3 regions of the Halomonas sp. AOP12-B1-6 genome follow, and region 3 is predicted to be linked to each of the others. Evidence: predicted binding sites of a transcription regulator. Region 3 holds the regulator's gene; each other region holds the start of a gene.
The links. Region 3 encodes sigma-54, which starts transcription at its own class of promoters, with help from an activator protein. Its sites were predicted from a motif close to TGGCACNNNNNTTGCTNT; they were not measured.

Region 1 (7,340 bases), on a different contig from region 3:
TCAACCATCTCGGCAACGCCTTCCATTACGTCTTCACGGCTAAGTATTTCACGGCCATAGCTCATTAAATCCGCCACGCTGCGGCCATCCCGAGCACCTTCCATAATCTCGAAGCTGATAAGCGCCACCGCTTCCGGGTAATTGAGTTTTAAACCACGTGCCTTGCGGCGCTCCGCCAATTGGGCGGCTGAGAACAGCAGCAGCTTGTCTTTGTCTCTCGGGGTTAGTTCCATGAGGTGTCTCCGTTACATAGGTTAGGCGGGACTGTAGTAACATAGCGCAACCCATGTACCAAAATGGTGAATAAAAGGAAAAGAAATTAAAATTCAAAAACTTATAATTAATCACTGGGCTTAGCCGAACGCTTTAAATGCACCAAATCAATCAACCCACCCCGCCCAGGCACCAAAATAGTGCATTTTGGCGTTACCAAGAATTTAAGCATATGCCGTCTTCAAAAAATAAATAAAAACCATTATCATTTAAGGACCTATTCATAGCGGTATTCCCATAACGTGACGGTCTCTCGACGCTACACCATCAATCACTTTCTGGACTATGGCCGTCGCTATTGCATCGACTATCGCTTCCCCGACGTGAATGCCGCCCCCACTTACCTGCCTCATGCAGCCGTTGCTATTGGCCGCGTAGAAGAACATGACTTGATGGACGGGATGGGGCTATTCATTTCCGATCTCGACATTAAGCGCCCCTACCGATCTTGCTCACAGGGCAGTGAAACGTTATTGATTGTCGTGCTGCTAGAAGGCCGGGTCCATTTTGATATTTCAGGCCAGCGCCGCTGGCTAACCGAAGGCGAGGCATGCTGTTTGCGACTGACGGAGGAGCGGACTCTCAGCGCTCTTCACCCCGCCAATCAACGGCTGCGCACGCTATGCCTTTCATTGCAGAAACCGGCGATCAATAGCTGGTGTGGCGCATCTTCTGCTAAAACCATGTCTCATACGTGGCGATTGAGTGCCGGCTTACGCCTCGCTCTTGAAGAAGGATGCGACCGTGTTGGCTCAGAGCTTGCTCAGCGCACACAGCTTCAAGGACTAGCGTTACAGGTATTAGCGCAAAGCATGTCGGCTCAGCCCCAGCAATGCATAGCACCACCCCTATGCGCTTACCAGGAGCGCCTTGAACAAGTTCGTCGCTGGCTGGATGAAGAACCGCTGCTGAATCATTCATTAGCCCGTTTGGCCGAGCACGCAGCGATGAGCCCAAGCACCCTGTTACGCCACTTTAAGCTGGCCTACGGATTAGCCCCCATCGACTATTTGCGAAAGCGCCGCTTAGCGCTAGCCAAGGAGCTGCTCATGCGTGGTCATAGCGTGCAACAGGCTGCTCACCTAAGTGGCTATCGTCACGCCAGTAATTTCATTACGGCTTTTCGTAAGCTGTATGGCATCTCACCCGGCGGTTTATGCCATCAGGCGGGCTGAATGAAAGTTCCCGCATTTGACGCGATCTGACGATTGCGCATAACGCATGGCTGAGATGGCATAACTATTCCCACTCCATTAATGGAATAATTCTCAATTGTTAAAAAATTCACTTGAGAAGAATAACCGATGCCATCTTTTCCCCGTCTAACGCTCACTGCTTTATTACTGGCATATCCCCTTCACGCATTGGCGGATGCAAAGGAGACGCTCAACAATCTTGTCGTTACCGGAGAGCGGCTTGCCGATAATAGCGAAAGCACGCAGCGATACACGGTGCCGGCTAGCCGTAGTGCAACGGGCTTGTCGCTGACGCCTCGTGAAACGCCGCAATCCGTTAGCATCATTACCCGCCAGCAGATTGATGACCGAGCATTACAAACCAGCGGTGACGTGCTCGCTCAGGTACCTGGCGTTTCACCCAGTCGTGCCGATAGTAACCGTATGAGCTATTCCGCACGCGGCTTCACGATTCGCAGCTTTCAGTTCGATGGGCTGAGCATTCCCATCAACAATTTCTGGAATTTTGGGGATACAGATTGGGATGCTGCTATCTATGACCGTGTGGAAGTAGTACGCGGCGCGACGGGGCTTTTGACGGGTGCAGGCGACCCCTCTGCGAGCGTGAATTTTATCCGCAAACGCCCGCTGCCTGACGCGGCAATCTCGCTTTCTACCAGCATAGGGCGATGGGATCGACGCCGGATAAGCGCTGATGTCTCGACACCGTTAACCAGCGATGGCACGACGGGCATCCGCTTTGTCGCTGCCAAAGATCGCAATGACAGCTTTATTAGCCACCAGGGAGATGATCACGACACGTTATATGGCGTGATCAGCAGTGAACTGTCGTCTGCGACGCAGTTAACGGCAGGCGTTGAATACCAGCGCAATGACTCTGATGGCATGGGCTCTGGCGTGCCCGTTTTTTACGCCGATGGCGACCGCACCGACTTTGATCGCAGTGCCTCTAACAATACCGCCTGGTCAACGTTCTATAACGAAACCACGCGCGCGTTTGCAGACCTCAGCCACACGCTGGATAACGGCTGGACCTTGCGGGCGGCCTACAGCCATAACGACGGTAACTACGGCATGCAGTACCTATACCGTGGCGGCTACCCCGACCGAGATACCGGCCTTGGCATGTCGAGTTCTTACTTGAACTACCGCGGCAACCGTACTCAGCAAACGGTCAATCTCTCCGCAGAGGGCAATTTTGGCCTCTTGGGGCGCCAGCATGAGCTGGGCATAGGCTGGATGTATAACGAGGACGATTTCGATATTTTGACCGCGTCACCCGCGGGTGCAGCGCCGGATGCCGGTAGCTTCTTCAACTGGCGCGACAGCGTGGTTGCCAAGCCCGCATGGGGAGATTTTGCTAACGCTGATAGCATGCGCGTCACTCAAAGCGGCGGCTATGTGGTCTCACGCTTTTCACTCAGTGACCCGCTGAGCCTGATTGTCGGCGCACGCCTGAGTGACTGGGAGCTGGATCAAAACTACTTCGGCGATGAGCGGCAATATCGCTATAGCAACGAGCTAACGCCCTATGCAGGCCTTGTTTATGACGTGACCGAGCATACCTCGCTATACGCGAGCGCTACAGAAATTTTTCAGACTCAGAACGCTCGCTTTGAAGACGGCTCACTGCTGGATCCTCTGCAGGGGCGTAGCTATGAGATCGGCGCTAAAACCAGCTTGCTGCGAGACCAGCTGGATGCCAGTGTCGCCGTGTTCAGAACAGAGCAAAATAACGCCGCTGAAGCGATCCCGGGCGTAGAGGTTATCGGCCAGCCCGGTACACAGGCAAACCGAAGCATTGATGGTAATCAAGTTAACGGGCTGGAGCTGGAACTCATCGGTGAGGTGCAGCCTGGCTGGAACCTGAGCGCGAGCTACACCTTAGCGCAGGCAGAAACGGCCCAGGGAGAACGCACCAATACGTCCCACCCGCGCCAGCAGCTTAAGCTGTTTACCGCCTACCAGTTGCCGGGCACATGGCACGACCTGACCGTGGGCGGTGGCGTGCGCTGGCAAAGTGATATCTCGCGCGCTGCCTCTAGCCCGAACGGTAGTGTGCAGGTCGGCCAGGATGCTTATGCTGTTGCCGACCTGATGGCCAGATACCGCTTCAATGACAATCTGAACGCTCAGCTAAACGTCAATAATCTCTTCGACAAGGATTACTACGAGCAAATTGGCTTTTATAGCCAGTACTGGCTGGGCGAACCGCGTAGTGCCACCGTTTCATTGAACTGGGATTGGTAAGAACCGGCCGTTAGGGTTGTGTCCACCACAGCCCTAGGTTAACCAGATACGCGGCGTATGCGCTTCACGCTCAATCCAACGCGGACGCAGTAGCCGCCAGGCCTGTTCACACAGCGACCAGGCTTCATTGCGTGAATGCCCCAAGTAGCGCAGCAGCAGTACGCCGTAACGCACGGTGACGGCCCAACGAGGGTTATCCGGCAACGCCTCGCGCAGGGCATCAATAGCGGCAGGTGCATCAGCAATACCTACCGCCCAGAGGGTAGCTTGTACGGTCGCGCCGCCTTGCCCCCAGCGCCCCGCAAAACGTGGGTGTAGCGGGTCTAACGGCTGGCGCTCTAACCACAGCGGTTTGCCATCTAGCGTGAGCCGAAAGTGTTGTTCAATGCGCCCCGAAACGTAGGGCAAATCGCTTGCCGGGCGCCCCAGCGCCATCATTTCCCAACCTAAGCAGCGAGCACTGCCGTGTAGGGCAATATGCGTGCGCTGCTCACCTTTCGAGCCATCAAAGGCGATGGTTTCTTGGGGCAGCCATTCCAGAATCGCGTTATCTTCCACGCTTAGCTGGGTGTGTTGAGCCCAGGCAACGCCTTGGCTGTCGGCTTTATATAGCTTGTTGGCCGCGGGAGTGGTGAGCAGCGCATGGGCACCGCTCTCTACATGAGCACTAATGGTAAGCGCATCGCCACTCACCAGTCCGCCCGGTGGGTGAAGCACGTACACATGGCACGCCTCACTTCGGCCTTCTGGGTAAAACGGCCGTTGCACCCGCAGCGGGCCTTGGTGGCGCGCCTGTACCATGCGGGTAACGCCGTCGCGCTGGGCAAAACGTAAGTCCAACGAAGCCGCCCAGTGGCGGCCTTGATCAAAGCGGTGGCCAGAGGCAAGGGGAGATTTTGCGATATCGCATAGCATCATAATTAGCTATCGCTTCCTTTCAGTAAGCCGTTAGCTAAGTAGTGCAATTAATGCGCCAAAATGGTGAAAAATTATTTTCCAGCTCTAAGACAATGACTTAAACAATTTCTCCCTACACCTAAAAATTTTCAATGCACCACAAAAGATCAAAAAAATAACAATTTGCACCAAACAAGAACGTACAGGCGCTGCTTATGCTGCCAACGGGGCTGCATAAGCAGGTAAATATATCGATTAAAGGGGATAACGCGGCTAGACAACCGCTCTGCCGCAAGGGAGTGAAGGAGCCAGGTATTGGAGAGAGGTGTGGGCAACGTATTAGACATCACCTTGCAAACGTGACATTAGGCTCTGTACGAAAACTGCCTTCGCTCGCCGACTTTTCGTACAAAGCCTAGCCCGCAGGACGCGGCTCTACTTGGCGACTCTGCTTAGCGACTCTGGCCTAACCATTTTACCGGCTCTCAAAGGGCGGAATGGTGAGCTTCCTCAAGTGAGTTTTCGGTCAGTATAACTAGCGCGCCGGTAATCAGCGCCTGCATACCTTGCGCTAGATCAATCTCCATTTCCGCCTCTTCTTCAGCACGATCTACCGCGTCATCAGGCGCCTGTCCTATCACCGAGTAAATCGTGTCTGCCACGGCAAAACAGTGAAAGGCGACCGTCGCAAGCAGCCAACGCGCCTGGGCCTGGGAAATCTCATAGACCTCCGCAATATGCGCTTGGTGCGCATGGATTTTTTCAATCATGGGCTGGGTCGCCGCCAAGCGACGGATTACGTAGGGCGTTAGGCCTGGGTGCGCTTTGACAAACTCGGCTATCGACATGGCAAAGGTGAACAGATACGCCTGAAGCGCTTGGGATTCCTCTCGACGAGCGCGCGGAATGCTCCAGCGTCGAAAAATCTCTTCGGCCACCAACCTCTTCAGCGCCTTGAGATTCGTCACGTGCTTATACAGCGCCATATGGCTGATGCCTAGCGCGCTGGCCACCCCAACAAAGGTGATGTTGGGCAGACCGATTTCGATACCCGCATTGGCAATACGCTCAAGCGTGATGGTAGGCGGCCGCCCGCGTGCTTTAACTGGCTGTTGCGTTGTCATATTGCATCCTTGATCGCTGACGTCCCCTATCTAGCCACTCACTCACCTTAGGGTCAATTAGTTGATTGACATGCAATTATATTAATTAGTTTATTGCCATGAAACTAATTATCTATTAGCCTAACTAAACGCGACTAATTCTCGTTACAGATTGCTGCTATGCAGGTTCGATAACCCCCTATGGCCGAGTACTAACGCTTCATGAGCACGCACGATACATCGAAATCCCAAGGTAAGAGCCCCATCAGCCAAGTGCTGGCCCCTATACGCACACGGCTTTTTGCCGCGGCAATGCTGGCGGGCATCGGCACGATATTAACGATGGTGCCGCTTGCCGGTATGGCACATATCGCCAAGATTCCTGTGTCTGACCCAGGCGCCGCCTGGACGTTATCAACCGCCAGCATGCGTGAAATCGGCTGGGTGGTAGCCGCCAGCGTCGCGAGCCTTTTCGTCGGCATGGGGTGCATGTTCCTGGGCGAGCTGGTCGCGCATCTGGCGGATAACCAACTCACCTACCAGTTACGCTTGGCTGTTATGCGGCGCTTGTCCCAAGCACCGCTTGGCTGGTTTACCAGCCGTGCATCCGGCGATGTAAAACAGGCGATGCAAGACGATATTGCGACGCTGCACAGCCTGACCGCGCACTTTTACACGGCGGTAGGACGCGTGCTTGGCGCCTTACTGATCTCGGTGATCTACCTGCTCGCGCTGGATTGGAAAATCGCCGTGATTACGTTACTGCCGCTGCCCGGTTTCTTTCTTTTCCTGCGCCGGCTGATGCAAGCCGGCAAAGCCAATATGGGTGAGTTTATTGCCCAGCTTGAGCGCATGAATAACGCCATCAATGAATTTGTCTGTGGCATTCCCGTCGTCAAGGCCTTCGGTACCACCGGACAAGCCTATCGTGGCTACCAAGCCGCCGTGGATAGTTTTGCTCATGCCTTTGAGCAATTTACCCGCCCTCTGGTCGCTTCTATGGCGCATGTCCATGCGATGGTGACAACGGGGACGATATTGGGTCTGACGCTCACGTTTGGCATATTTTGCGTCGCCAATGGCTGGTCAGAACCGGTCGATCTGGTGCCCTTCATTCTGGTAGCACCCGGCATCTGCGCTCCGTTACTGCTACTGCATACTTTGCTGCACGACTTAGGCAGTGCCGTTGGCGCCGCCCAGCGCGTCATGGCACTGCTTGAAACGCCGGTGCTGTCATCAATCCCCCCTGATGAGCGCCAGCTCCCAAACAACCATGAAGTACGCTTTGAAAACGTCAGTTACGTCTATGACAACGCTCAAAACGGGCTATCTAACCTTCACTTTACGCTTGCACCTGGCAGCGTGACGGCAATTGTTGGCCCATCTGGTGCGGGCAAGTCCACCCTGGCACGGCTGATGCTGCGCTTTTTTGACCCCACCCATGGGCGCATTACGTTAGGCGGGGTGGATCTGCGCCATCTTGAGATGTCAACGCTCTACCAGCGTATTGGTTTTGTTCTGCAAGACGTGCGTCTTATCCATGCCAGCATTGGTGACAACATTGCGTTGGGCCGACCTTCGGCCAGCCAACAGGAAATCGAGGATGCCGCTCGCGCGGCGA
Region 2 (7,340 bases), on a different contig from region 3:
CACGCCCAAGTACCGGCTCATCGCCGGTCACGTCACCCAGCGTTAGCGCGATATGATCTTTGCCAGTAGCCTCATCTTCGAAGCCATGCATAGTAAAAGTGGCCCAGGGCGTGGGCAGTCGGGAAGCGGCAATGAAGCGAATGGTCACAGGTTACCTCGTTGATTAACCAAACCAGTTAACCACACCAGTGTTGGCAAAGTAGGCAAGTATTCTATCAGGAAGCGGCGCCCGCCTCACGGTGGTTAGACGGCTAAATAGCGGAGAAAAATTGGCTGGGTGCGACGATTTTGCCACGCGGTTAGCCGCTCTCGCGCCTATCTTCAAGTACAACTTCAAGTACAATTACCCCCATACAATGCGGGCAAATTTCTTAAGAGCAAGTGTTTATGACGACTACACCGTTGAAAAATGATCGTTTTCTTCGCGCGCTGGCGCGTCAGCCCGTGGATCGCACGCCGGTATGGATGATGCGTCAGGCTGGCCGATATCTGCCAGAATATCGCGCCAGACGGGCCGATGCAGGCAGTTTTATGGACCTGTGCCGCAATCAAGACCTGGCCTGCGAAGTAACGCTCCAGCCGCTGGAACGCTATCCATTGGATGCGGCTATCCTGTTTTCGGATATTTTAACCATTCCGGATGCGATGGGGCTTGGCCTGTACTTTGAAACTGGCGAAGGCCCTAAATTTCGTAAAACGGTACGCACGCAGGCAGACGTTGACGCGCTGGGCGTGCCCGATGCCGAGCGCGACCTGGATTACGTGATGCGCGCGGTGTCGACTATTCGCCACGAGCTGAACGGGCGCATGCCGCTGATCGGGTTCTCTGGCAGCCCCTGGACACTGGCGACTTACATGGTGGAAGGCAGCTCTAGCAAAGATTTCCGCCACTTGAAAACCATGCTCTATGACACGCCAGACACTCTGCACCAGCTGCTGGATACGCTGGCGCAGTCGGTGACCGACTATCTGAATGCGCAGATTCGTGCGGGTGCCCAGGCGGTGCAGATTTTTGATACCTGGGGTGGCGCGCTTTCAACACCTGCCTACCTTGAGTTTTCGCTGCGCTATATGAAGCAGATCGTGGCGGGGCTGATCCGCGAACACGACGGACGCCGCGTGCCGGTGATTCTGTTCACCAAAAACGGCGGCCAATGGCTGGAGCACATCGCCGATGCCGGTGCCGATGCGCTGGGTATCGACTGGTCCACCGAGCTTTCCGATGCTCGCGCTCGCGTTGGTCATAAAGTCGCGCTACAAGGCAACCTGGACCCCAACGTGCTGTTTGCCCGCCCCTCGGCAATTCGCACAGAGGTTGCTCGCGTGCTTGAAAGCTACGGCCATGGCCCTGGCCACGTGTTTAACCTGGGCCACGGCATCAGCCAATTTACGCATCCGGACAACGTCACCGCCTTCATGGAGGCGCTGCACGAGCTAAGTCCGCAGTATCACCAGGACATTTCGACCCCATCCAGCCTCACGCACCCAGGAGCCAATTGATGAGCGAATTACGCGACGACCAGTGGTTTACCGAAGTCTTTGATAGCCACGGCAGCGCTTTCTCACTGAAGATTTCTGAAAAGCTGCTGGATGTACAGAGCCCGTACCAACACTTGGAAGTCTACGCCACCGAGACCTACGGCAACTTAATGGTGCTGGATGGCTGCGTGATGCTGACGGATCGCGATAATTTTCTTTATCACGAGATGATTGCGCACCCGGCGCTGTTTACCCATCAAGATCCTAAGCGTGTAGTGATTATTGGCGGTGGCGACTGCGGCACCTTAAAAGAAGTGCTGCGCCACCCTGGCGTTGAAAAGGTCACCCAGATCGATATCGATGAAGAGGTTACCAAAGCATCACAACGCTTCTTCCCATCGCTGGTGGCGTCGAATAACGACCCGCGGGCCGAGCTGCTGTTCGCCGATGGCGTGAAGTGGGTCGACGATGCACCGGATGAGAGCATCGACGTGTTAATTATCGACTCCACCGACCCGGTTGGCCCCGCCGAAGGGCTGTTTAAAACTGACTTCCTAAAGCGCTGTCACCGCATTTTGAAAAGTGGCGGCGTAATGGTGCAACAGAGCGAGTCGCCGCTTTATCACAGCGGGTCGATCATTCGCGAACTGCGCCACGATATGCAAGAAGCCGGATTTGATAGCGTTGCTACGCTGCCCTTCCCGCAGCCGGTGTATCCCTCAGGCTGGTGGAGCGTGACGCTGGCCGGTAAATCGATCGACGTTAATACGTTCCGTGAACAGGACGCCGCAAGTCACGGCCTTCCGCTGGAGTATTACAGCGTTGATGCCCACCGTGGCGCGCTGGTGCTGCCTCCGTTTATGCGCAAGGCATTCGCGGCCGAGTAAGCAGCAGCTCTCCTAGCTCCCCGTTAGATCACTACCCACCTGGTTCTGCCCTAGTAAGGTGCAAAAACAGGTGGGCAGTCTCATTTTTTTGCACCTAGACGTTCGTCTCGAATCCGTTGAGTAGCGTTGAAAAGCGCTGAATTAGCCCCTGTACCCTTGTTGGCATCTTACTTGCTAGGTTTAGTTACATGCTCCGGCATGCGTGATTCTGGGAATTCAGGATTCTAATTGATTCAAGGGGAACTACATGTTGAACAAAAAACACCTCGTGCTACTAGCGTCTGCTGGCTCAATGACGTTAGCGGGAATAGCAACGGCTCAAGCAGACGTCTTAGAAGATACCATCGAGCGCGGGGCCGTTCAGTGTGGCGTGAGTGACGGCCTGCCTGGCTTTTCAGCACCGGATGGCGACGGTAACTGGCAAGGCCTGGACGTTGATGTATGCCGCGCAGTCGCCGCAGCGGTTCTCGGCGATGCTGACGCAGTGAACTATATCTCCCTTAACGCCGTTGAGCGCTTTACCGCTCTTCAGTCGGGCGAAGTGGATGTCCTTTCGCGCAACACCACCTGGACCACTACTCGGGATACCACCCTGGGCCTAAATTTCGCAGGGGTTAACTTCTACGACGGTATCGGCTTCATGGTTAGCCGCGACCTTGGCATTAACGGTGCAATGGAACTTGATGGCGCGGCTATCTGCATCCAAACGGGCACCACTACCGAGTTGAACGTGGCCGATTACTTCCGCGCCAACGATATGGAATTTGACCCCATCGTTTTCGATACGTCTGAGCAAACCGTTGGCGGCTTCCAGGCCGGGCGCTGCGATGTATTGACCTCCGACACCTCCCAGTTAGCAGCGCTGCGTATCCAGCTGGATGACCCCGAAGGCGCGGTCATTCTGCCTGAGATTATTTCCAAAGAGCCGCTTGGCCCCGTCGTGCGTCAAGGTGATGACACGTGGTTTAACATCGTTAAGTGGTCGCTGTTCGCGATGATTAACGCCGAAGAATATGGCGTGACCAGCGAAAATGCTGAGGAAATGCTCAACTCTGAAAATCCGGACGTGGCTCGCCTGCTCGGCCAAGACGGTAACTATGGCGAAGGCATGGGCTTAGAGGCTGACTGGGCTTACAACATTATCAGCCAGGTCGGTAACTACGCTGAAAGCTTTGAACGTAACGTAGGCATGGGCTCTCCGCTTGAAATTGAGCGCGGTGTGAACGCTCTTTGGAACGCCGGTGGCTTCCAGTACGCTCCTCCGATTCGCTAAGCGTCTCGCTTGACCCTGGCCCGCCGACTTTTCCAATCTCCATTTCAAGGAATGGGCGGGCCATCTGATTGACCTTCCGTGTAGCGGAGACGCCATCCATGTCGGTAAGACCCAACATTCGCCCCGTCGGCCACAAGCCGCCGTTTTGGCGAGATCGCGCGAAGCGCGCGCTTATTTTCCAAATCATTTTGGTCGCCGTTGTCGCGGCTTTTCTGGCCTACATCATCCACAATACCCAAGCCAACTTAAATGCTCGGGGCATTACCACCGGCTTTGGATTTTTGAGTAACACGGCGGGCTTCGGCATTGTTCAAAGCCTGATCGATTACTCCTCGCAAAGCTCCTACGGCCGCACCTTCGTGGTTGGCTTGATCAATACGCTGCTGGTCGGCGGGCTGGGCGTCATCGCCGCGTCCATTATTGGCTTTACCGTCGGCATAGCGCGATTGTCACCCAACTGGCTGATCGCACGTTTAGCCAACGCCTATATCGAAACGTTTCGAAACATTCCCGTGCTGCTGCAGATCTTTTTCTGGTATTTCGCGGTACTGCGCACGCTGCCCGGCGCCCGAGATAGCATGGCCTTTGGTGAAGCGTTTTTTCTGAATGTTCGCGGGCTTTATCTACCCCAGCCGCTGTTTGAATCCGGTTTTGGGCTGATTCCCGCTACGTTTGTACTCGCGATCATTGCCAGCATCGCACTGATTATTTGGAACAAGCGCCGTCATGAAGCCACCGGAAAACGCCTGCCCGCCGGTTTGATATCGCTGGTAATCATTTTTGGCCTGCCGCTGCTGGTGCTCATCGCCACCGGCGTGCCGGTCACCTGGGAAATGCCTGAACTGCGCGGCTTTAATTTCCGAGGCGGCATTACCATCATTCCCGAGTTCCTGGCACTGTGGCTGGCACTGTCTATCTATACCGCATCGTTTATCGCTGAAATTGTGCGCTCAGGTATCCAGGCTATTCCCCATGGACAGACGGAAGCGGCACAGGCACTGAGCTTGCCGCGCAAATTGGTATTACGTCTGGTGGTCATTCCACAGGCCATGCGCGTCATCATTCCGCCGCTCACTAGCCAATATCTCAACCTGATTAAGAACTCCTCACTGGCCACCGCCATCGGCTATCCCGACCTAGTGTCGGTATTTGCCGGCACTACGCTCAATCAGACCGGTCAGGCAATCGAAGTTATTGCCATGACCATGGCGGTTTATCTTGTCATCAGCTTGCTGGTGTCCATGTTCATGAACTGGTTCAACGCTCGCGTTGCGCTGGTTGAACGCTAGGCCGGAGGCGACACCATGATTCACAACAAAGACACCATCCCTCAGCGTCCGGCGCCTAAAGGCACGATTGGCCCGATCGCCTGGCTGCGCGGCAACCTGTTCAATGGGCCCGTCAATAGCATCTTCACGCTCTTGGGGCTGTATGTGCTGTATCTATTGGTCATCCCAACGATTCAATGGGCCTTTATTGATGCTGACTGGGTGGGTTCCAGCCGCGAAGACTGCTCTCGAGCAGGCGCTTGCTGGGTATTCATTAACGCACGTTTTTCACAGTTCATGTACGGCCTATACCCCAGCAGCGAGTACTGGCGGCCCAATATTGTGTTTGCCATGTTTGCGGCCATTATTGCCTGGATGGTCATTCCACGCCTGCCGTTTAAACGTTGGGTGGCGCTATTGGCTCTGCTGGTATTCCCGGTGATCGCCTACGTGCTTCTACACGGCGGCTACTTTGACCTGCCGCGTGTTTCAACGCATCGCTGGGGCGGTCTGATGCTGACGCTGCTATTGGCCACCGTCGGCATGGTAGGGGCACTGCCTATTGGCATTGTATTAGCGCTCGGGCGACGCTCGAACATGCCTATCGTCAAAACGTTCTGCGTGATTTTTATCGAGTTTTGGCGCGGTGTTCCGCTCATCACCATTTTGTTTATGGCCTCGGTGATGCTGCCCCTGTTCCTACCTTCAGAAATTAGCGTGGATCGCCTTGTACGTGCCCTGATCGGCTTAACGCTGTTCCAGAGTGCCTATATGGCGGAAGTTATTCGCGGCGGCCTACAGGCCATCCCCAAAGGCCAGGACGAGGCCGCAGCGGCGTTAGGTATGACCTATTGGAAACGTATGGGCCTGATCGTCATGCCTCAGGCGTTAAAAATGATGATCCCCGGCATCGTTAATACGTTTATCTCACTGTTTAAAGACACCACTTTGGTCATGATCATCGGGTTGTTTGACCTGCTGGGCATCGTGCAAGCGGCGCTTTCCGACTCGAACTGGCTGGGCTTCTCGCTCGAGGGCTATGTCTTTGCCGCATTCGTGTTCTGGATTTTCTGTTTCAGCATGTCGCGCTATAGCCAGTACTTAGAGCGCAAGCTCAATACCGGCCATCAGCGCTAACGCCGCTTCCCACTTTTTTAACATCCGTTTTAGCATCTGTTTTAACACCCGATTTTGAGCAGGATGACAACATGACACAAGCAGCCACCAACGCTTCTGACCTGATGGTCGAGATGCGCAACGTCAACAAGTGGTACGGCGATTTCCACGTACTGCGTGATATCTATCTGGAAGTAAAACGCGGCGAGCGTATCGTGGTATGCGGCCCTTCGGGCTCAGGAAAATCAACGTTAATTCGCTGCATCAACCATCTTGAAGAGCATCAAAAAGGTGAAATCGTGGTGGGCGGCATACCGCTTACCCAGGATGTGAAACGCATCGAGCAGATTCGCCGCAGTGTCGGCATGGTATTCCAGCACTTCAATTTGTTCCCGCATCTAACGGTACTGGAAAACTGCTGTATCGCACCGATGTGGGTACAAAAGAAGCCGCGCAAAGAGGCCGAAGCACTGGCGATGGAGTACCTAGAGCGGGTGCGCATTGCCGAGCAGGCCACTAAGTATCCGGGACAGCTCTCAGGCGGCCAGCAGCAGCGTGTGGCGATTGCCCGCTCGCTGTGTATGCATCCCGACGTGATGCTGTTTGACGAGCCTACCTCTGCACTTGACCCTGAGATGATCAAGGAAGTACTCGACGTTATGGTCGAGCTTGCGGAAGAAGGTATGACCATGATCTGTGTTACTCACGAAATGGGCTTCGCCAAAAAAGTGGCTGACCGGGTGATCTTTATGGACCAAGGGCAAATTATAGAAGAGAACGCGCCTGAACCCTTTTTCAACAACCCCCAGTCAGAGCGGACCCAGCTGTTCTTAAGCCAGATTCTGGGCCACTAGCCAATTGGCGAATATGCATGCTTTTTGACGCCTATATTTCGCTCACTTATGCGCGCCTAGCGGCGTAATACTGGCTGGCATCAACGGCGTTTGCTGGCGATGCTGGCTCAGTGGCTTTTCAGCCAGTGCGGTCAATAGGATTTGCAACGGATCACCGTGGCTAACCAGCAAGATCGTTTCTCCGCTGACCTTTTGCTCCCACTCACGGATCACCGCCTGCATACGCTCGGCAACGCTGCTAACGGCTTCAATCTGGTGCTGTTGATGCTCGGCATCCTGAGCATCTAATGCCCATACGCGGGGATAATGCTCATCCCCCTGCCCGTCTAACTCACCGAAATGGCGTTCTCTTAAACGCGTATCCACGCTGAGGGCTAGTCCAAACGCAGCGGCCACGCGAGCAGCGGTCTGGGTAGTGCGTAGGAAATCAGAATGAATAACGCGCGTGGGCCTAGGCCACTGC
Region 3 (7,340 bases):
GGGCTTTTTATCGCCTTGGGCGTGCTATTGGTGTGGCTTGGCCCAGGCGGGCCTCAAAAAACCGCTATCGACCCAGAAGCGCAGGCCCAAGAGCCAGGGCACGTCCTGGAGGATGCTGAAATCACTCTGTTTGGCGACAACGGTAACGTCTTGCAGTCATTAAAAACACCGCGCCTCATCCATACGCCGCAAAGCGGGGAAACCTGGTCTGAGAGCCCTCAGGCCACCCTGTATGACAGCGATGAGCGCCAGTGGCTAGCCAGTGCCGATGTGGGCACGCTTAATACCAATACGCAGTCCCTCGTTATGTCCGGCTCCGCGCGACTTATTGCGCCAGACGAAGGATGGCAGCTGGATACTGAAGAACTGCACTATGATGGCCTCACTCAACATGCATGGAGCGAGGCACCGGTATTACTGCAACAGCCGCCCCAGCAAATGAATGCTTCACATATGGATGTATGGTTAAACGATAGCCAGGTCCGCTTATCTGACGGTGTGCGCGGCACTCATCCACCGGCCACACAACGCTAACAGGAGTCGCCATGAAAGCACTTATCTACACCGCCCTTTTTGCGCTTGCCGTGCCGCTATCCGCGGCAGCCCAAACCAGCTCGTCTTCACAACAGGCCCCCGTGGAGGTCGAAGCCGACCGCCTAGATCTTGATCAGCGCGCGGGCACCGCCGTCTACACCGGGGATGTCAATATTCGCCAGGGCGAAATGCAGCTGCGCGGCGAACGAGTGGAAATTCAACGCAATGAGGCGGGCGAGCTTTCACGGGCAACGTCGACCGGTGAGCGTGCTTATTTGCGCCATCAGGCCGAAGGGCAAGAAGGCCCGACGGAAGGCTGGGCTCGGCGGATTATTTATCACGTCGCCGAACGCCGAGTGGAGCTCGTTGATCAAGCTGAATTGACACAGCAGGACGACAAATTTACCGGAGGTCGGCTTGAATATTTCATCGACCGTGAAGTGATTCAAGCGCGCTCAGACGTTGAAGGTAGCGAGCCGCAGCGTATACGCATGACTATTCAGCCTGAACAATAGAGAGTCTATCGATGGCAACTGCTGACAATGCGCCGATAAAAACACTATATGCCCACCACTTGGCAAAAAGTTACAAACGCCGCCGAGTGGTTAAAGATATTAACTTGGAAATCTCCCAAGGCAGCGTCGTTGGCTTACTCGGCCCTAACGGCGCGGGCAAAACCACGTCGTTTTATATGATTGTCGGGCTGGTCAAATCTGACGCCGGCAAAGTGGGTATTGACGACTTAGATTTAACTCGTGCTCCGATGCATGAGCGCGCAGCGGCAGGCATTGGCTACCTGCCCCAAGAAGCGTCTATTTTTCGCAAATTATCGGTTGCCGATAACATTATGGCGATATTAGAAACGCGCAAAGAGCTCGACCGCCCAGGTCGCGAAGAGCGCCTGGAGGCTCTGCTTGAAGATTTCCATATCACCCATATTCGCGACAACCTAGGCATGAGCCTCTCAGGGGGAGAGCGTCGCCGTGTAGAAATTGCCCGCTCGCTAGCGACCGAACCCGCCTTCATCTTGCTAGATGAGCCCTTTGCCGGGGTTGACCCCATTTCAGTGGGCGAGATTAAAACCATCATTCGCGCGCTGAAACAGCGCCACATTGGCGTTCTGATTACCGACCATAACGTCCGTGAAACGCTGGACATTTGCGATATCGCTTATATTGTCGGCGATGGCCATATCATCGCCAGCGGCCCCCCGGCATCTATCCTCACTAACCAGCAAGTCAGGGATGTTTATCTGGGCGCAGATTTTCGTCTGTAGGCTTATTTTTGCCCATAAATCCCGCCTTATAACGCTTTAACTACCAATGGCATGCTTATTGCACTTGCACCCAGCTCCCACTCGCACTAGGGTAAAGCATTCCGATTAACGAGTGGTTCTCAAATGGTCATGAAAGCTTCTCTTCAACTGCGCATTGGGACACAGCTGACCATGACACCTCAGCTGCAGCAGGCTATCGCCCTGCTGCAGCTATCGACTCTGGATCTTCGTCAGGAAATTCAGCAGGCCTTAGATGCCAACCCCATGCTGGAACAGGAAGATGAGTTCGGTGAAGAGGCCGTAAGCGAGCCTAAAGAGGAGGAGTGGTCAGAGAGCATTCCCACCGAGCTTTCCGTTGATAGCGACTGGTCGGACACCTATCAAGACATTGGCGGCACTGGCAGCAGCAGCGAGGGCCCTGATTTTGAGCGCCAGGCTGCCGAACAGAGCCTTCATGGCCACCTATTGTGGCAACTCGCCATGACCGATTTTAGTGTGCGTGAACAGCTGGTTTCCGAGAGCCTCATTGATGCACTAGATGCCAACGGCTATTTGACCCAGCCGCTTAATGATATTCGTGAAGGGCTACGCGCCCAGGGCATTGATAGCCTTAGCCAGCGCGAAGTCGAAACGACATTATTAAAACTGCAGCAATTCGAGCCCACCGGTATTTTTGCCCGCGACCTGCGTGAATGCTTGATGCTGCAGCTCGCCGCCCTGCCAGATGATACGCCACTGCTAGTGCCTGCTCGTAGGCTAGTGCGTCAGTTTCTTGAAGCGCTCAGCAAAGATGACATGCGCTTACTCAAGCGACGCTTAGGACTCGATGACGAGCAGCTAGCCGATGTCATCCAGCTAATTCGCAGCCTAGATCCACGCCCAGGCAGCGCTTATGGCGTGACCAACGACAGCTACATCACGCCCGACCTGGTGGTGCGTCATGATAATGAAGGCTGGCATTTAGAGCTCAATCAGGACGCCCTGCCTCGGTTAAGAATCCAACCTGATTACGCCAGCCTGATAAAGCGTGCGGACAAAAGTCAGGATAATCAGTTTTTGAAAGAACACCTGCAGGAAGCGCGCTGGTTAATTAAAAGCCTTTCGAGTCGTAACGACACGCTGCTGCGAGTGGGCCGTGAAATCATTACCCGTCAAATCGGCTTTCTCGAACATGGCGAAGAATCCATGAAACCGCTGATTTTGGCCGATATAGCCGCAGCCGTTGAAATGCATGAATCAACGATTTCACGGGTGACAACGCAGAAATATATTCATACGCCGCGTGGCGTGTTCGAGCTGAAATACTTTTTCTCTAGCCAAGTGAGTGGCCAGGATGGCGACAGCCACTCCAGTACCGCGATCCGCGCCCGCCTGAAAAAGCTGGTTCACGAAGAAGCGCCCAGCAAACCGCTTTCTGATAGCCGCTTAGTGACATTATTAGAAGAAGGTGGCATTCAAGTTGCAAGGCGTACGGTAGCCAAATATCGTGAAGCCATGGGCATTCCCTCTTCCAGTGAGCGGCGCCGTTTGCGCTAGGATCTGCCAGGTTGCAGCGAAACTCTCGACAAGGGCTTTGCAACGGGGCAAAAAGGGTTACAATCAAAAGGGCTACATATCTAAGTACTAAGTACAGTCCCTAAGTACGGTTCCTAAGCACGGTTCCTAAGTACAGTCCGATAGATAAGGAGTACGTCAATGCAAGTAAATATCACTGGTCATCACGTAGAACTGACTGACGCCTTGCGTGACTATGTTAATGAAAAGCTTGAACGTGTTGAGCGTCATTACGACAATATAACCACTGTGCAGGTCACCCTATCGGTGGAGAAAGAACGCCAACAGGCAGCCTGCACACTGCATGCAGCAGGCGCTGACTTACATGCAGAAGCCCTAGACAGTGATATGTATGCCGCTATCGATGCGCTAGCGGACAAAATTGATCGTCAACTCGTTAAACATAAGGAAAAAGCACAAGCTCGCGCCCAAGGCGCAGGTGTGCGTTAATTCAATGACGTTGGAAACCATACTCCCCCCAGAGCGCGTTCTTTTCGACGTCCCTGGGGGCAGCAAAAAAAGGGTGCTGGAATTTTTCAGCACCTTTATCGCCCAAAATACGCCCAGTTTAGATAGCCAAGAAGTGTTCAGTCGCTTAATCGGCCGAGAACGCTTAGGTAGCACAGGGATTGGTAACGGCGTGGCTATTCCACATGCCCGCAGCCCTCACTGCTCTACGCCTATTGCTGGTTTTTTAAAACTCTCAGAAGCGATTGATTTTGATGCTATCGACGGCGACCCCGTTGATCTAGTGTTTGTGCTGCTCGTACCGGAACAAGCGGATGACACACACCTCTCTTTGCTAGGCCAAGTAGCCACCATCATGAATGATGCGGATACTCGCCAGCGGCTACGCAAAGCAGGCAGTCAGCGCGAACTACTCGACCTCATTACAGCTAAAATTCGTGAGCATTCAGCGGATTAAGCGACAATCAATGACCATCAAGTCCCTATTTAAGCCGTTGGATTAACGCGAAGAGAAACTCTATGCAACTGGTCATCATTAGCGGTCGTTCTGGGTCTGGCAAATCTATCGCCTTACAGGCGTTGGAAGACCTAGGCTACTACGCGATTGATAACCTTCCCGTCATGCTGCTGGGGTCACTGGTCGACGAATTACGCGACCAGAGTGATCGTACCCATCTGGCGGTCAGCATTGATGCACGCAACTTACCGGGGGCTCTTGAACGCCTGCCCTCGCTATTACAAGAGTTGCGCCAGCGCACCATTGATTTCCAAGTTATCTACCTAACCACTGATGCCCGAATTCTTCTAGAGCGTTACTCCGCCACACGCCGCCGACATCCGTTGACGCGCAATAGTGAAATGACCCTTGAAGAGGCTATCAATAAAGAAGAAGAGACCCTGCATGACATACGTGATCTAGCCGATCTATTGATCGACACATCGCGACTGTCAGTACACGACCTACGCCGCCGGATTACTGACCAGGTGGCTCACCAGCAGTGCGACCAGTTGACGTTGACGTTTGAATCGTTCGGTTATAAGCGTGGGGTACCCTTGGATGCTGACCTCGTCTTCGACGTGCGCTGCCTGCCCAATCCTTACTGGGACCCAACGCTGCGACAATCGACAGGCCGTGACGCCAACATCGTTGCCTTCTTAAAAGGCTATCCCGTTGTGGATGCCATGAGTAACGATATCCAGGCATGGCTTGAGCGCTGGTTACCGGCTTATCAGAATAGCCAACGTAGCTACATGACCGTTGCTATTGGCTGCACCGGTGGTCAACATCGCTCTGTCTATATGGTGGAGCAGCTAGCAAAAAGCTTAGCGGCTCGTGTGGGCGAAGTTCAATTGCGCCACCGCGAGCTAGGCCTGCAATATACGCTGAGCGAACAGCCCCCAACGCCGTTGACCAGTCTCTCCTCGACCAGCGATCAATTACCAACGACTTAAGCACGTCTATTGATTAATGACACCACTCGGCGAAAAGGAACCAGGGTGCCAGAAAGAACACTCACACTCACCAATCAACGCGGACTACATGCCCGCGCGGCGACGAAACTAGTTAAATGCGGCCAACAGTTCACGGCTAATATACGTGTCTATAAGCAGCAGCAGGCTGCCGATGCCGCTAATATTATGTCGCTATTAATGCTCGCCGCCCCGTGCGGTACTGAGCTAGCTATACACGCCGAGGGCGACGACGCAGAACAGGCGCTTGATGCGATTCAAGCGCTGTTCGAGGCTCGCTTTGAGGAAGATCAGTAGCCATTTACGCCGATTAGTTACCGGCTACTGTCATCGCATCAATCAACCAGCTACCCGTGTGCACGCTGCCACGGGTATCGGTATCATCACCAATGCCCACTAGGCCCGCGAACATCCGCTCCAGATTACCAGCGATCGTAAACTCTTCGATCGGGTATTGAACCTTACCGTTCTCGACCCAAAAGCCGGCCGCCCCACGGGAGTAATCGCCGGTAACGCCATTAACGCCCTGGCCCATCAGCTCCGTCACCCAAATACCTTTCCCCATCTCTTGCAGCAGTGCTTCGCGAGGCTTCAGCGGTGCTGTCAGGCGTACATTGCGCGCCCCACCAGCATTGCCCGTGGTCTGCATACCCATCCGCCTAGCGCTGTAGGAAGACAGCATATAGCTTTCGATACGCCCCTCATCGATAAAGCGATTATTGCGCGTTTGCACCCCTTCGCCATCAAACGGTGAGCTCGCGGTAGCGCCCACTTCCATGGGTCGCTCTTCAAGGCTAAACCAGTCAGGAAAGAGCACAGTACCAAGCCGATCACATAAAAAAGATGACTGGCGATACAACGCTCCACCGGCGATACCGCCCAACAAATGCCCGATCAAACCACCGGATAACGACGGATCAAACAGCACTGGAAAGGTCCCCGTGGGCGGACGCTGAGCACCCAGCCTACGCAGCGTACGTGCGGCGGCTTCACGCCCCACGTCAGCGGGGTCACGCAGTGCTCTGGGATCACGCGCAGAGGTATAGTCGTAGTCACGCTGCATGCCGCCGTCATCTTGAGCAATCAGCATGCATGATAGTGAATGGCTACTGCCTTTTTGAGTGCCTAAAAAACCATGGCTATTGGCATAAACGCGCACCCCTTCACCGCTGGACAGCGAGGCACCATCCGACTGAGAAATACCTTCCACGTCACGCCCCGCCTGCTCGCAGGCAAGCGCTAATTCAATCGCTTCATCCGTGGTAAGCGCCCAAGGATAGTGCACTTTCAAATCGGGCAGCTCGCTTGCCATCAGCGCCGCATCGGCTAGCCCTGCGGCGGGATCTTCACCAGTATATCGAGCAATCGCCAACGCTTTCTCTACGGCGGCCTGAATCGACGCGCTGCTGGCATCTGTAGATGAAGCGCTACCCTTACGCTGTCCTACGTAAAGCGTCACGGCAATACCCTGGTCTCGGGATAGCTCAACCGTCTCAACTTCGCCCAGACGCACGCTCACGCCTATACCCTGATCCACGCTTGCGCCCACTTCGGCGGCATCTGCGCCCATACGTTTTGCCAACGCTAGCGCCTCTTCGGCCCGCGCGGTGAGTAGCGACTGCTGCGCGGATGCATCAAATGCCTGTGCCATATGGCCTCCTTTTTCGCCGAATCTCTCTCAATAGAATGTCTTCGGCGAATCAATGTTGTACTCGCAGCTGGTATAATGCCGCAACGAATCTTGTCTGTGAGTCACATTATGCGTAAGCAACGTCCCGATCCAGTTGAAGTAGAAGAACAGGAAGAACGCCCTAGCAAGTCGCAACTCAAACGCGAAATGCATGCCTTACAGGCACTTGGGGAAACATTGATCGCTATGCGACCAGCAGAACGCGCCCGTTTCCCCCTCTCTGACGATATGCTGCGCGCAATTGAAGAAACCGCACGCATTCGTTCTCATGAAGGTCGCCGACGTCATATGCAGTACGTTGGCAAATTAATTCGTAAAGAAGATCTCACTGCCATTCAAGGCGTATTC

Region 1: ACT3TR_RS07350 (urease accessory protein UreD) is a predicted target of sigma-54. The motif match lies at 4,678-4,695, and genes of this name have one in related genera.
Region 2: ACT3TR_RS07630 (amino acid ABC transporter substrate-binding protein) is a predicted target of sigma-54. The motif match lies at 2,527-2,544, and genes of this name have one in related genera.

The regions. Positions count from the first base shown of each region.
Region 1 is NZ_JBQSYK010000002.1:443,091-450,430, forward strand. It holds gene ACT3TR_RS07335 (urease subunit gamma) at 1-233, opposite strand, end outside; gene ACT3TR_RS07340 (helix-turn-helix transcriptional regulator) at 516-1,448, shown strand; gene fauA (TonB-dependent alcaligin siderophore receptor FauA) at 1,578-3,719, shown strand; gene ACT3TR_RS07350 (urease accessory protein UreD) at 3,753-4,637, opposite strand; gene ACT3TR_RS07355 (TetR/AcrR family transcriptional regulator) at 5,102-5,740, opposite strand; gene ACT3TR_RS07360 (ABC transporter ATP-binding protein) at 5,942-7,340, shown strand, end outside.
Region 2 is NZ_JBQSYK010000002.1:509,604-516,943, forward strand. It holds gene ribA (GTP cyclohydrolase II) at 1-148, opposite strand, end outside; gene hemE (uroporphyrinogen decarboxylase) at 388-1,500, shown strand; gene speE (polyamine aminopropyltransferase) at 1,500-2,366, shown strand; gene ACT3TR_RS07630 (amino acid ABC transporter substrate-binding protein) at 2,614-3,639, shown strand; gene ACT3TR_RS07635 (amino acid ABC transporter permease) at 3,738-4,928, shown strand; gene ACT3TR_RS07640 (amino acid ABC transporter permease) at 4,944-6,044, shown strand; gene ACT3TR_RS07645 (amino acid ABC transporter ATP-binding protein) at 6,116-6,877, shown strand; gene ACT3TR_RS07650 (histidine phosphatase family protein) at 6,920-7,340, opposite strand, start outside.
Region 3 is NZ_JBQSYK010000001.1:81,841-89,180, forward strand. It holds gene lptC (LPS export ABC transporter periplasmic protein LptC) at 1-534, shown strand, start outside; gene lptA (lipopolysaccharide transport periplasmic protein LptA) at 546-1,049, shown strand; gene lptB (LPS export ABC transporter ATP-binding protein) at 1,061-1,810, shown strand; gene ACT3TR_RS00420 (RNA polymerase factor sigma-54) at 1,934-3,346, shown strand; gene hpf (ribosome hibernation-promoting factor, HPF/YfiA family) at 3,506-3,814, shown strand; gene ACT3TR_RS00430 (PTS sugar transporter subunit IIA) at 3,819-4,289, shown strand; gene rapZ (RNase adapter RapZ) at 4,352-5,284, shown strand; gene ACT3TR_RS00440 (HPr family phosphocarrier protein) at 5,330-5,599, shown strand; gene pmbA (metalloprotease PmbA) at 5,613-6,953, opposite strand; gene yjgA (ribosome biogenesis factor YjgA) at 7,062-7,340, shown strand, end outside.